3 regions of the Streptomyces sp. NPDC126497 genome follow, and region 1 is predicted to be linked to each of the others. Evidence: predicted binding sites of a transcription regulator. Region 1 holds the regulator's gene; each other region holds the start of a gene.
The links. The regulator HrcA, encoded in region 1, represses chaperone genes, less so after heat shock. The targets are predictions, from matches to a motif close to TTNGCACTCNGNNNNNCNGAGTGCNAA.

Region 1 (4,377 bases):
GTCACGTGATCGATGAGCCGTTCCACGCTGCCCAGGAGCTGGGGCTCGAGGTCCTTGTAGGACCGCACCCGGGACAGGATGTGCTGCCAGGCCGCTCCCGTGTTCTCGGGCCACCCCAGCGCCCGGCACACCCCCGTCTTCCAGTCCTGCCCGCGCGGCACCCGGGGCCACGCCTCGATGCCCACCGACGCCGGCTTCACCGCCTCCCAGACGTCGATGTACGGGTGACCCACCACCAGCGCGTGCTCGCTCGTCACCGCCTCCGCGATCCGCCACTCCTTCGAGCCGGGCACCAGGTGGTCCACCAGGACCCCCAGCCGCGCGTCCGGACCCGGCGCGAAGGACTCGACGATCGACGGCAGGTCGTCCACGCCCTCCAGGTACTCCACCACCACGCCCTCGATGCGCAGGTCGTCCCCCCACACCTTCTCCACCAGCTCCGCGTCGTGCCGCCCCTCCACGTAGATGCGCCCGGCGCGGGCCACCCGCGCGCGTGCGCCGGGGACGGCGACGGACCCGGACGCCGTACGGGCGGGACGCGCCGGGCCGGCGGCCGGCCGCACCAGCGTCACCACACGGCCCTCCAGCAGGAAGCCCCGCGGCTCCAGCGGGAACACCCGGTGCTTGCCGAAGCGGTCCTCCAGCGTCACCGTGCCCGCCTCGCAGCGGATCACCGCGCCGCAGAAGCCGGTGCCGGGCTCCTCCACCACCAGGCCGGGCTCGGCCGCGACCTCGGGGACGGGCTGCGGTTTCTTCCACGGAGGGGTCAGGTCGGCGGAGTACTGGCGCATTCCGATGACGATACGAGGATCCCGCCCGGCGCGATCAGTCCGACACGCCGAAACGCGCCGCCAGGGCGTCCCGTTGGGCCCGGACGAACGCCGCGTCGACCACCGCGCCGTGACCGGGGACGTACCGCGCGTCGTCGCCGCCCAGCTCCAGCAGCCGGTCCAGCGCGGCCGGCCAGCGGGACGGCACGGCGTCGGGGCCGGCCTGCGGTTCGCCCGACTCCTCGACCAGGTCGCCGCAGAAGACCACCCCGGGGTCGCCGGGGACCAGCACCGCGAGGTCGTGGGCGGTGTGCCCGGGGCCCACGTTCGCCAGCAGCGCCCGACGGCCGCCGCCCAGCTCCAGCGTCCACTCGCCGGACACCGCGTGCCGGGGCGGGACCAGCGCGTCCACGGCCTCCTCCGCCACCCGCGCGTCCAGCCCGTGGCGCACCGCGTCCGCGCGCAGCTCCGCGCGCCCCCGCGCCGTCAGCGCCGTCTCCATGCCCGCCGCCCCGAACACCTCCGCGCCCGCGAACGCCGACGCCCCGAGGAGGTGGTCGAAGTGGGGGTGGGTGAGCGCGAGATGCGTCACACGGCGGCCGGTGAGCGCCCGCGCCCGGTCCCGCAACCGCGCGCCCTCCCGCGGCCCGGAACCCGCGTCGACGAGCAGCACGCCGTCCGCGCCCACCACGAGCCCCGCCGTGCAGTCCCACACCGGAAGCCGGCACCGCCCCACCCCGGCGGCGACCCGCTCCCATCCCGACTCTTCCCAAGTCACGGTCATACCGGGACGCTATCGGGGGAGGGCGCCCGGCACGACGGCGCGGGACCGGCCTTGCCCGGGGTGTACCCCCCGGCCGTACACTGGGCCGGGGAAGTCTGGCACTCGCGTGCGAAGAGTGCCAGGGACGTTACCGCGCGGAGGCTACTGGAGGTGTGCGCGATGCTCAGTGAACGCAGGCTCCAGGTGCTGCGCGCCATCGTCCAGGACTACGTGGGCACCGAGGAGCCCGTCGGTTCCAAGGCCCTCACCGAGCGGCACAAGCTCGGCGTCTCCCCGGCCACCGTGCGCAACGACATGGCGGCCCTGGAGGACGAGGGCTTCATCGCCCAGCCGCACACCAGCGCCGGGCGCATCCCCACCGACAAGGGCTACCGGCTCTTCGTCGACAAGCTCGCCGGTGTGAAGCCGATGACCGCGCCCGAGCGGCGCGCCATCCAGAACTTCCTCGAGGGCGCCGTCGACCTCGACGACGTGGTCGCCCGGACCGTACGGCTGCTCGCGCAGCTCACCCGGCAGGTCGCCGTCGTGCAGTACCCGTCGCTGACCCGCTCGACGGTGCGGCACGTGGAGCTGCTGTCGCTGGCCCCCGCGCGGCTGATGCTGGTGCTGATCACGGACACCGGCCGGGTCGAGCAGCGCATGGTCGACTGCCCGGCGCCGTTCGGCGAGTCCTCCCTGGCGGACCTGCGGGCCCGTCTGAACAGCCGGGTCGCCGGCCGCCGGTTCGCCGATGTGCCGAGCCTGGTGGAGGACCTCCCCGAGGCCTTCGAGGCCGACGACCGCGGTACGGTCTCCACGGTGCTCTCCACCCTCCTGGAGACACTCGTCGAGGAGAACGAGGAGCGGCTGATGATCGGCGGCACCGCCAATCTCACCCGCTTCGGACATGACTTCCCCCTCACGATCCGGCCCGTCCTGGAGGCTCTCGAGGAGCAGGTCGTGCTCCTCAAGCTGCTCGGCGAGGCGAAGGATCCGGGCGTGACCGTCCGTATCGGTCATGAGAACGCCCACGAGGGACTCAACTCCACGTCCGTCGTGTCGGTCGGCTACGGTTCGGGCGGCGAGGCGGTTGCCAAGCTCGGCGTGGTCGGACCGACCCGCATGGACTACCCCGGAACGATGGGAGCGGTACGCGCAGTGGCACGGTACGTCGGACAGATCCTGGCGGAGTCGTAGTGGCCACGGACTACTACGCCGTACTCGGCGTGCGCCGCGACGCGTCGCAGGAGGAGATCAAGAAGGCCTTCCGGCGGCTCGCCCGCGAGCTGCATCCGGACGTCAACCCCGATCCGAAGACGCAGGAGCGGTTCAAGGAGATCAACGCCGCCTACGAGGTGCTGTCGGACCCGCAGAAGAAGCAGGTCTACGACCTCGGCGGCGACCCGCTCTCGCAGGCCGGCGGCGGTGGTGCGGGCGGCTTCGGGGCCGGCGGCTTCGGGAACTTCTCCGACATCATGGACGCGTTCTTCGGCACGGCGTCGCAGCGCGGGCCGCGCTCGCGCACCCGCCGGGGCCAGGACGCGATGATCCGCATCGACGTCGAGCTGGACGAGGCCGCGTTCGGCACGACCAAGGACATCCAGGTCGACACGGCCGTCGTCTGCACCACGTGCAGCGGTGAGGGCGCCGCTCCGGGCACCAGCGCGCAGACCTGTGACATGTGCCGGGGCCGCGGTGAGGTCTCGCAGGTCACGCGGTCCTTCCTGGGCCAGGTCATGACGTCCCGCCCCTGCCCGCAGTGCCAGGGCTTCGGCACCGTCGTCCCCACTCCGTGCCCGGAGTGCGCGGGCGACGGCCGGATCCGCTCCCGGCGCACCCTCACGGTCAAGATCCCGGCCGGTGTCGACAACGGCACCCGGATCCAGCTGGCCGGCGAGGGCGAGGTCGGGCCCGGTGGCGGTCCCGCCGGTGACCTGTACGTGGAGATCCACGAGCTCCCGCACACGCAGTTCCAGCGGCGCGGCGACGACCTGCACTGCACGGTCACCCTCCCGATGACCGCGGCGGCCCTCGGCACCAAGGTGCCGCTGGAGACGCTGGACGGCATGGAGGAGGTCGACATCCGGCCCGGCACCCAGTCCGGCCAGTCGATCCCGCTGCACGGCCGGGGCGTCACCCACCTGCGCGGCGGCGGCCGGGGCGACCTCATCGTCCACGTCGAGGTCCAGACCCCGACCAAGCTCGACCCCGAGCAGGAACGCCTCCTGCGGGAACTGGCCAAGCTCCGCGGCGAGGAACGCCCCACGGGACAGTTCCAGCCGGGGCAGCAGGGGTTGTTCTCGCGGCTGAAGGACGCCTTCAACGGGCGGTGACCGGTCGGTGCCGGGTGGGTGGTGTTCTGCTGCCGGGGGTCCGGGGGTCGTCCCCCGGGTGGGCCCGGTCGGCCGGGGTTGTTCTCGCGGCTGAGGGACGCCTTCGACGGGCGGTGACCGGTCGGTGCCGGGTGGGTGGTGTTCTGCTGCCGGGGGTCCGGGGGTCGTCCCCCGGGTGGGCGCGGTCGGCCGGGGCGGCAGGGGTTGTTCTCGCGGCTGAGGGACGCCCTCGACGGGCGGTGACGGGCGTGTTCGGCGGGCGCCGGGACCCGTCCGCCGACCCGCCGGAAACGGCTCGTGCCAAGGGGAAGGGCGGATTCGGAGTTGTCCGGAGGACGTGACAACATGCCGTCATGTCCTCCGTGCTGACCGATGTCTGCCCGCACCCGATCGTGCAGGCCCCGATGGCGGGCGGTGTCGCCGTGCCGCAGCTCGCCGCCGCCGTGTCCGAGGCGGGCGGACTCGGTTTCCTCGCCGCCGGTTACAAGACCGCGGACGGGATGTACCAGGA
Region 2 (4,377 bases), on a different contig from region 1:
TCTGGTCGAGGACAAGCCCTACAAGATCTTCGGTGCGCAGGCGGAGGGCTGCTCGCCGGTGTCGACCGCCTACAAGGCGGGGCACGACGTCGTGCGTCCGCAGAAGCCGGACACGATCGCCAAGTCGCTGGCGATCGGCAACCCGGCGGACGGGCCGTACGTCCTGGACATCGCGCGGCGCACGGGCGGTGCGGTGGAGGACGTGGACGACGGGCGGATCGTCGAGGCGATCAAGCTGCTCGCGCGCACGGAGGGGATCTTCGCGGAGACCGCGGGGGGCGTGACCGTGGGGGTCACCAGGAAGCTCCTCGAGAGCGGGGCGCTCGACCCGTCCCTGACCACGGTCGTGCTCAACACCGGGGACGGTCTCAAGACGCTGGACGCGGTCGCCGGTACGGGACTCACCGCGACGATCCGTCCCAGCCTGGAGTCGTTCCGCGAGGCCGGGCTCGCCTAGGGCCCGTCTCGCCGTTCCCGTCCGCGGGGCGGTGGGGCCCGGTCGCGTCCACGCGGCGACAGCCGCGTACCGGCACGGCCCCACGCCCCCGGCAAGTCACCCGACCGGAGGTTTTGTCGTGAGCGTCACCGTTCGTATCCCCACCATCCTGCGCACCTACACGGGTGGGCAGGCCGAGGTCGCCGCCGAGGGCGCCACCCTCGGCGAGGTCATCCAGGACCTGGAGAAGAACCACACCGGGATCGCCGCCCGGGTGCTGGACGACCAGGGCAAGCTGCGGCGGTTCGTGAACGTCTACGTCAACGACGACGACGTGCGGTTCGAGCAGGGCCTCGACACGCCCACCCCGGACGGGGCCGGCGTGTCGATCATCCCGGCGGTGGCCGGCGGCTGATCATTACCTGCGGTAACACCAGTTACCGGGCGTGCGGGACATCGCCCCCTCCGTGAGAGAAGCGGAGGGGGCGATTCCATGGGATTGAGCGCGATAGAGTTGGGGAAAGCGCCCCCGATCCACTGATCGAAGACGCCGAATTCCTGCCGCGGACCCGACTGGATGCAGCCAAAGTGCGGGTCCCTTTTGCGGTGTCTGAGCCCTTTATGCGGCCCGTCTTGCCCCGTAATCAGGCGAATTCTCGCCAGATTCCGGACCGGTGGCGTCCAGATTTCTCGTCCGACTGACCTGTTGCAGACGGCAGTTGGGCAGATACATTCAGCCGCGGTCGACGCGTTCCGGCGCACGCCCCCAACCGTTGGGGGGTGAGGTCTGACCCGGATCCGCGAAGTGTGGATCTGTGCAAGGGCCAGTAATAGGGGAGTTAGGCATGGCTCAGGGCACCGTCAAGTGGTTCAACGCGGAGAAGGGGTACGGCTTCATCGCGGTCGACGGTGGTGCGGATGTTTTCGTCCACTACAGCGCGATCCAGATGGACGGCTACCGCACCCTCGAAGAAGGCCAGCGGGTCGAGTTCGAGATCTCGCAGGGTCAGAAGGGCCCGCAGGCCGACATGGTTCGTCTCAGCGCCTGAACGCGCTACCTGCCGCAAGCATCTTCTGCCGGCGAAGGGCCCGCATCCTCCGGGATGCGGGCCCTTCGCCGTGCCCGGACCGGTGCGCGCCGGCGCGTGCCGGTGTTCGCGTGCGGCTGAGCGCCCCGCGTCTCTCCCCCCGGGCGCTTGCACTCGCATGGGTCGAGTGCTAATCATTGGCGTTAGCACTCTGAAGGTGAGAGTGACAACGAAGGACCGGGTCGGTGAGGCCCGCAGGCCGTGTGGGGCAAGGAACCACGGGTCGGCGAGCCGTCCGTCGCGGGCGCGGGCGCGGTCCGAAGGAATCACCCCCAGTCCTGGAGGGACCACTTCACATGGCCAAGATCATCGCGTTCGACGAGGAGGCGCGGCGCGGCCTCGAGCGCGGCATGAACCAGCTCGCGGACGCCGTCAAGGTGACGCTCGGCCCCAAGGGCCGCAACGTCGTCCTCGAGAAGAAGTGGGGCGCCCCCACGATCACCAACGATGGTGTCTCCATCGCCAAGGAGATCGAGCTCGAGGACCCGTACGAGAAGATCGGCGCCGAGCTGGTCAAGGAAGTCGCCAAGAAGACGGACGACGTCGCCGGTGACGGTACGACCACCGCGACCGTTCTCGCCCAGGCCCTGGTCAGGGAGGGCCTGCGCAACGTCGCCGCCGGCGCCAACCCGATGGCTCTGAAGCGCGGCATCGAGCAGGCCGTCGAGGCCGTCTCCGGTGCCCTGCTGGAGCAGGCGAAGGACGTCGAGACCAAGGAGCAGATCGCCTCCACGGCCTCCATCTCCGCCGCCGACACCCAGATCGGCGAGCTCATCGCCGAGGCCATGGACAAGGTCGGCAAGGAAGGCGTCATCACCGTCGAGGAGTCCCAGACCTTCGGTCTGGAGCTGGAGCTCACCGAGGGCATGCGCTTCGACAAGGGCTACATCTCGGCGTACTTCGCCACCGACATGGAGCGTATGGAGGCCGTCCTCGACGACCCGTACATCCTGATCGCCAACTCCAAGGTCTCCAACGTCAAGGACCTGCTCCCGCTCCTGGAGAAGGTCATGCAGTCGGGCAAGCCGCTGCTGATCATCGCCGAGGACGTCGAGGGCGAGGCCCTGTCGACCCTGGTCGTCAACAAGATCCGCGGCACCTTCAAGTCCGTCGCCGTCAAGGCTCCGGGCTTCGGCGACCGCCGCAAGGCCATGCTCGGCGACATCGCCATCCTCACGGGCGGCGAGGTCATCTCCGAGGAGGTCGGCCTCAAGCTGGAGAACGCGACGCTCGACCTGCTGGGCAAGGCCCGCAAGGTCGTCATCACCAAGGACGAGACCACCATCGTCGACGGTGCCGGCTCGGCCGACCAGGTCCAGGGCCGCGTGAACCAGATCCGCGCCGAGATCGAGAACAGCGACTCGGACTACGACCGCGAGAAGCTGCAGGAGCGCCTGGCGAAGCTCGCCGGCGGTGTCGCGGTCATCAAGGCCGGCGCCGCCACCGAGGTGGAGCTCAAGGAGCGCAAGCACCGCATCGAGGACGCCGTCCGCAACGCGAAGGCCGCCGTCGAGGAGGGCATCGTCGCCGGTGGTGGCGTGGCCCTGCTGCAGGCCTCCCAGGTCTTCGAGAAGCTGGAGCTCGACGGTGACGAGGCGACCGGCGCCAACGCCGTGAAGCTCGCGCTGGAGGCCCCGCTGAAGCAGATCGCCGTCAACGGCGGTCTCGAGGGCGGCGTCGTCGTGGAGAAGGTCCGCAACCTCCAGGTCGGCCACGGTCTGAACGCCGCGACCGGTGAGTATGTCGACATGATCGCCGAGGGCATCATCGACCCGGCGAAGGTGACCCGTTCCGCGCTGCAGAACGCCGCCTCCATCGCCGCGCTGTTCCTCACCACCGAGGCCGTCATCGCCGACAAGCCGGAGAAGGCCGCTGCCCCGGCCGGCGGCGGCATGCCGGGCGGTGACATGGACTTCTGATCCCTCCGGGATCGGATCCGTCCGTCGCACACCGAGGGCGGCACCCCCTGCTTGCGGCAGGGGGTGCCGCCCTCGGGCTTTCCGGCCGGCGCACGGAGTGGACCCCGCGTGACAGGGGTCACATTCGAGTCCGAGGGGAATGCCTCCCGCCGTCTCCCGGTTGTGCCGTGTGTGCATTTAATGCATGTACACATACTCACCGGTATTCGCAGTAGAGGAGCCCTCACGTGACCGTCACCTCCCCGGACACCGCGACCCGAGCCGCCGGGATCCTCTCCCGGCCGGCCACGATCAACGGCCTGACCGTCCCCAACCGCATCGCCATGGCGCCGATGACCCGGATGTTCTCGCCGGGCGGTGTTCCCGGTGAGGACGTGCTGTCGTACTACGCGCGCCGCGCCGCCGCCGGTGTCGGACTGATCGTCACCGAGGGGACGTACGTGGGGCACGAGTCGGCCGGGCAGAGCGACCGGGTGCCGCGGTTCCACGGGGAGGAGCAGCTCGCGGGCTGGGCGAAGGTCGCCGAGGCGGTGCACGCGGCGGGCGGCACGATCGTGCCGCAGCTCTGGCACATCGGCATGGTCCGCGAGCAGGGGCAGGCGCCGTATCCCGAGGCTCCGGCGGTCGGCCCGTCCGGGGTGCGCACGGACGGCACCGAGGGCAAGGGCAAGGCGATGACGCAGACCGACATCGACGACGTCGTCGCCGCGTTCGCCCGGGCGGCCGCCGACGCCGAGCGCATCGGCTTCGACGGCGTGGAGCTGCACGGCGCCCACGGCTACCTCGTCGACCAGTTCCTGTGGTCCGGCACCAACCGCCGCACCGACGCCTACGGCGGCGACCCGGTGGCCCGCGCGAAGTTCGCCGCGGAGGTCGTGGCCGCGGTGCGCGCGGCCGTGTCGCCGGAGTTCCCGGTCATCTTCCGCTACTCGCA
Region 3 (4,377 bases), on a different contig from region 1:
GCTCGTCCTCTGCGAGCGCTTCCAGGGCAACGACAGCGGTGACGAGCCGACCTCGCTCGGCAGCGGTCCCGACGGCAAGGCCTGCGTCTACCGGGACTCCGACGTGACGTACCAGTAGGGACGCCCACAGGGCGAGGGCCCGGCACCGCCGAACAGCGGCGGTACCGGGCCCTCGTCGTACTGCGAGCGGATCGCTCAGTGGGCGTGGCCGTGACCGTGGCCCGCGGCGGCCGGCTCTTCCTCTTCCTTCTTCTCGACGACCAGGGTCTCGGTCGTCAGCAGCAGGGAGGCGATGGAGGCGGCGTTCTCCAGGGCGGAGCGGGTCACCTTGACCGGGTCGATGACGCCGGCCTTGACCAGGTCGCCGTACTCGCCGGTGGCGGCGTTGTAGCCGCTGCCCTTCTCGAGCTCGGCGACCTTGGAGACGATGACGTAGCCCTCGAGGCCGGCGTTCTCGGCGATCCAGCGCAGCGGCTCGACGGCGGCCTTGCGGACCACGGAGACACCGGTGGCCTCGTCGCCGGTCTTGTCGAGGTTGCCCTCGAGGACCTTGACGGCGTGGACCAGCGCGGAGCCACCACCGGAGACGATGCCCTCCTCGACCGCGGCGCGGGTCGCGGAGATGGCGTCCTCCAGACGGTGCTTCTTCTCCTTCAGCTCCACCTCGGTGGCGGCGCCGACCTTGATGACGCACACGCCGCCGGCCAGCTTCGCGAGGCGCTCCTGGAGCTTCTCGCGGTCCCAGTCGGAGTCGGTGGTCTCGATCTCGGCCTTGATCTGGCCGACGCGGCCCTGCACGTCCTCCTTGTTCCCGGCACCGTCGACGATCGTGGTGTCGTCCTTGGTGACGGTGACGCGGCGGGCGGAGCCGAGCACGTCCAGGCCGACCTGGTCGAGCTTGAGGCCGACCTCCTCGGAGACGACCGTGGCGCCGGTGAGGACGGCCATGTCCTGCAGCATCGCCTTGCGGCGGTCGCCGAAGCCGGGGGCCTTCACCGCGACCGCGTTGAAGGTGCCGCGGATCTTGTTGACGACCAGGGTCGACAGGGCCTCGCCCTCGACGTCCTCGGCGATGATCAGCAGCGGCTTGGAGGCGTTGGCCTGGATGACCTTCTCCAGCAGCGGCAGCAGCTCCGCGATGGAGGAGATCTTGCCCTGGGTGATGAGGATCTGGGGCTCGTCGAGGACGGCCTCCATGCGCTCCTGGTCCGTCACGAAGTACGGCGACAGGTAGCCCTTGTCGAAGGCCATGCCCTCGGTGAAGTCCAGCTCCAGACCGAAGGTGTTGGACTCCTCGACGGTGATGACGCCGTCCTTGCCGACCTTGTCCATCGCCTCGGCGATGAGCTCGCCGACCTGCTGGTCCTGGGCGGACAGGGCGGCGACGGCGGCGATGTCGGACTTCTCGTCGATCGGGCGGGCCGAGGCGAGCAGGTCCTCGGAGACCGCGGCGACGGCGGCGTCGATGCCCTTCTTCAGCAGCGCCGGGGAGGCGCCGGCGGCGACGTTCTTCAGGCCCTCGCGGACCAGCGCCTGGGCCAGCACGGTGGCGGTGGTGGTGCCGTCGCCCGCGATGTCGTTGGTCTTGGTCGCCACCTCCTTCACCAGCTGCGCGCCGAGGTTCTCGTACGGGTCCTCGATCTCGACCTCGCGGGCGATCGTGACACCGTCGTTGGTGATGGTGGGGGCGCCGAACTTCTTGTCGATGACGACGTTGCGGCCCTTCGGGCCGATCGTCACCTTCACCGTGTCGGCAAGCTTGTTGACGCCGCGCTCGAGGGCGCGACGGGCGTCCTCGTCGAACTTCAGGATCTTCGCCATGGCAGCGGGAGCCCTCTCGGAAATCTGGGTGAAATCACTGCGCCCCGGGCGCCCGGCTTCTTATCGGATGCTGGGGCCAGGGGCGCAGTGGTTCGAGCAAAAAGTGCTTGCTACGAGGTCGGGTTGTCCGGGGCGGCCCCGGGGTTCCCTTACTTCTCGACGATCGCGAGGACGTCGCGGGCCGAGAGGACGAGGTACTCCTCGCCGTTGTACTTGACCTCGGTGCCGCCGTACTTGCTGTACAGAACGACGTCGCCGACCTTCACGTCGAGCTCGACGCGCTTGCCGTCCTCGAACCGGCCCGGGCCGATGGCCAGGACGACGCCCTCCTGGGGCTTCTCCTTGGCGGTGTCCGGAATGACCAGGCCCGAAGCCGTGGTCTGCTCGGCGTCGAGCGGCTGGACCACGATGCGGTCCTCGAGCGGCTTGATGGCAACCTTGGAGCTGGCGGTCGTCACGATCCGACCTCCCCCTTCGGAGATCTCACGGGGTTAACTGTCTGAGGTGGCGACCAGGTCGATCCGTCGTCGCGGGTGCCGGACCTGCCCGTCGCGTGTTTGGCACTCTCCAGGGGGGAGTGCCAGACCTGAGACTATGACTGCGATTAGCACTCGGTCAAGCGGAGTGCCAATTGCCTGCGGCGCGTCGCGGGGTGGGCGCGCCGCCGTCACCCTTGCGGGCAGCCGGTGGTGCCGCGGTGACCGTCCACCGGGGCCGCCGCCCCGGGCCCCCGCTCCGGCCCCCGACGGGCCCGGTCCTCACACGCCGGACGGGCCGGGGGGTGAGCGGTGCTCGCCGGGCACCGCCGACGGGCCGGTTCGTTCGACGTGGTCCTCCAGCCTCCCCACCGTCAGCCCCCGTTCCTCCAGCTCCCCCAGCAGCCGGGTGGTCCGTTCCGCCAACGACAGCGGCGGGGCCTCCCCCGACGGCACGGCGATGATGTCGCCGGGGTTCAGGCGGTGGGGGCCGTCGGCGTAGGTGAGGTGGCCGTCGGGTTCCAGGGTGACCCGCCACAGGACCACCGCCGCGATGCCGCAGTCCGCGGCGGCCCGCAGGGTGGTGGTGTCGTACGCGCCGTAGGGCGGGCGGAAGAGGCGGGGGCGGACGCCGAAGCGGGACCTGAGCTTGCGCTGCTGACCGCAGATCTCGGCGCGCTGGCCGGCGTAGGGCAGACCGCGCAGGGCGGAGTGGTCGAGGGTGTGGTTCTGCAGGCTCGCGCCGACCGCGCGCAGGCGGGCGAAGTGGGCGTACCCGGGGCCCACCACGCTGTCCGTGAGGAACAGGCTGACGGGGAGCCGGCGCTCGCGCACCAGGTCGATGAAGCGGGGGTCGCGTTCGGCGCCGTCGTCGTAGGTGAGGAAGACGACCCGGTCGCGGGTGGGGACGTGGTCGACGACGGGCGGGAGGGCGCCGGCCTCCGGCGCCGGACCGGCTCCGGGCGACCGCCCCGCCCCGTCCCCCGCCCCGTCCCCCGTGCCGCCCGACGGTCCGCATCCGGTGATCACGGCCAGCAGGGCGACGGCGCCCGCCAGGAGGCGGGCCCTCACAGGTAGTCCTCCAGGCGGGCCACCGCGTACCCCTCCGCCGTGGCCTTGTCCAGGAAGCGGCGGATCATGTCCGGCATCGTGCCCTTCCAGTCCTCGCGGCCCCGGAAGTGGCTGAGGACGATGTCGCCGGGGCGCAGCTCGCGGTCCCACTCGCGGTACTCCCAGCGGTCGACGAAGACCTCCTCGTTCCAGAGCGGGACGTGGGTGATCCCGCAGGCCTTGGCGGCGCGCAGGGTGGCCTTGTCGTAGTTGCCGTAGGGCGGGCGGAAGAGGACGGGGCGCTCGCCGTAGCGCTCCTCGATGACCTCCTGCATGCCGCAGATCTCGCGCTTCTGTCGGGCGTAGGACAGGGCCGGCAGGTAGGGGTGGTGGAGGGTGTGGTTGTGCAGGGCGACGTTCCGGTCCCGCATCTCCTTGAAGTAGCCGTAGTCCTCCTTGACCAGGTAGTCGCTGAGGAAGGCGCTGTACGGGATCCTCAGCTCGCTCATCATCCGCAGGAACGCCGGGTCCTTCTCGGCGCCGTCGTCGATGGTGAGGAAGAGGACCTTCTCGTCGGTGGGGACGGTGGTGAAGACCGGGGGGAGTCCCAGCCGCCGGTGGCCGTCGACCTCGAAGCCGTCGCGGGTGGTGATCCCGGGCTTCTCCGCCGGGGGCGGCGGGGCCGGCAGGGGCACCTTCCGCAGTCCCCAGCGGCGCGCGGCGGCGACCCGCGCGGTGTGCGCCGCGCGCAGCTTGGTGGCGTAGGCGTCGAGCGCGCGGGCCGGGGGCGCCTTCAGGGGCTGCTGGCCGGCCGCCGGTTCGGCCCGGGCGCCGCCACCGCCCGGCCCGCAGCCCGCGGCGATGGAGGCGAGAGCGAGTGCCGCGAGACCGATCCGCACACCACCCATGGGCCTCTTTTTATCCTTTTGTCCTACTACTCGCATGGCGCTGGATCCTCGCAGCCGGACGGCCCCGTCCCGGCCCGACACCGCGGCCGGAGGCGCACGGTCCACCGACTGGCCCACAATGA

Region 2: a site for HrcA is predicted at 1,632-1,658, ahead of groL (chaperonin GroEL). Genes of this name have one in related genera too.
Region 3: a site for HrcA is predicted at 2,426-2,452, ahead of groES (co-chaperone GroES). Genes of this name have one in related genera too.

The regions. Positions count from the first base shown of each region.
Region 1 is NZ_JBEORT010000030.1:43,578-47,954, reverse strand. It holds gene ABTY20_RS15750 (DUF3097 domain-containing protein) at 1-791, opposite strand, end outside; gene ABTY20_RS15745 (MBL fold metallo-hydrolase) at 826-1,554, opposite strand; gene hrcA (heat-inducible transcriptional repressor HrcA) at 1,714-2,730, shown strand; gene dnaJ (molecular chaperone DnaJ) at 2,730-3,866, shown strand; gene ABTY20_RS15730 (nitronate monooxygenase) at 4,220-4,377, shown strand, end outside.
Region 2 is NZ_JBEORT010000017.1:61,838-66,214, forward strand. It holds gene thrC (threonine synthase) at 1-457, shown strand, start outside; gene ABTY20_RS11455 (ubiquitin-like small modifier protein 1) at 576-851, shown strand; gene ABTY20_RS11460 (cold-shock protein) at 1,282-1,485, shown strand; gene groL (chaperonin GroEL) at 1,821-3,443, shown strand; gene ABTY20_RS11470 (NADH:flavin oxidoreductase) at 3,671-4,377, shown strand, end outside.
Region 3 is NZ_JBEORT010000083.1:14,283-18,659, reverse strand. It holds gene ABTY20_RS27060 (pectate lyase) at 1-118, shown strand, start outside; gene groL (chaperonin GroEL) at 196-1,821, opposite strand; gene groES (co-chaperone GroES) at 1,971-2,279, opposite strand; gene ABTY20_RS27045 (polysaccharide deacetylase family protein) at 2,580-3,368, opposite strand; gene ABTY20_RS27040 (polysaccharide deacetylase family protein) at 3,365-4,255, opposite strand.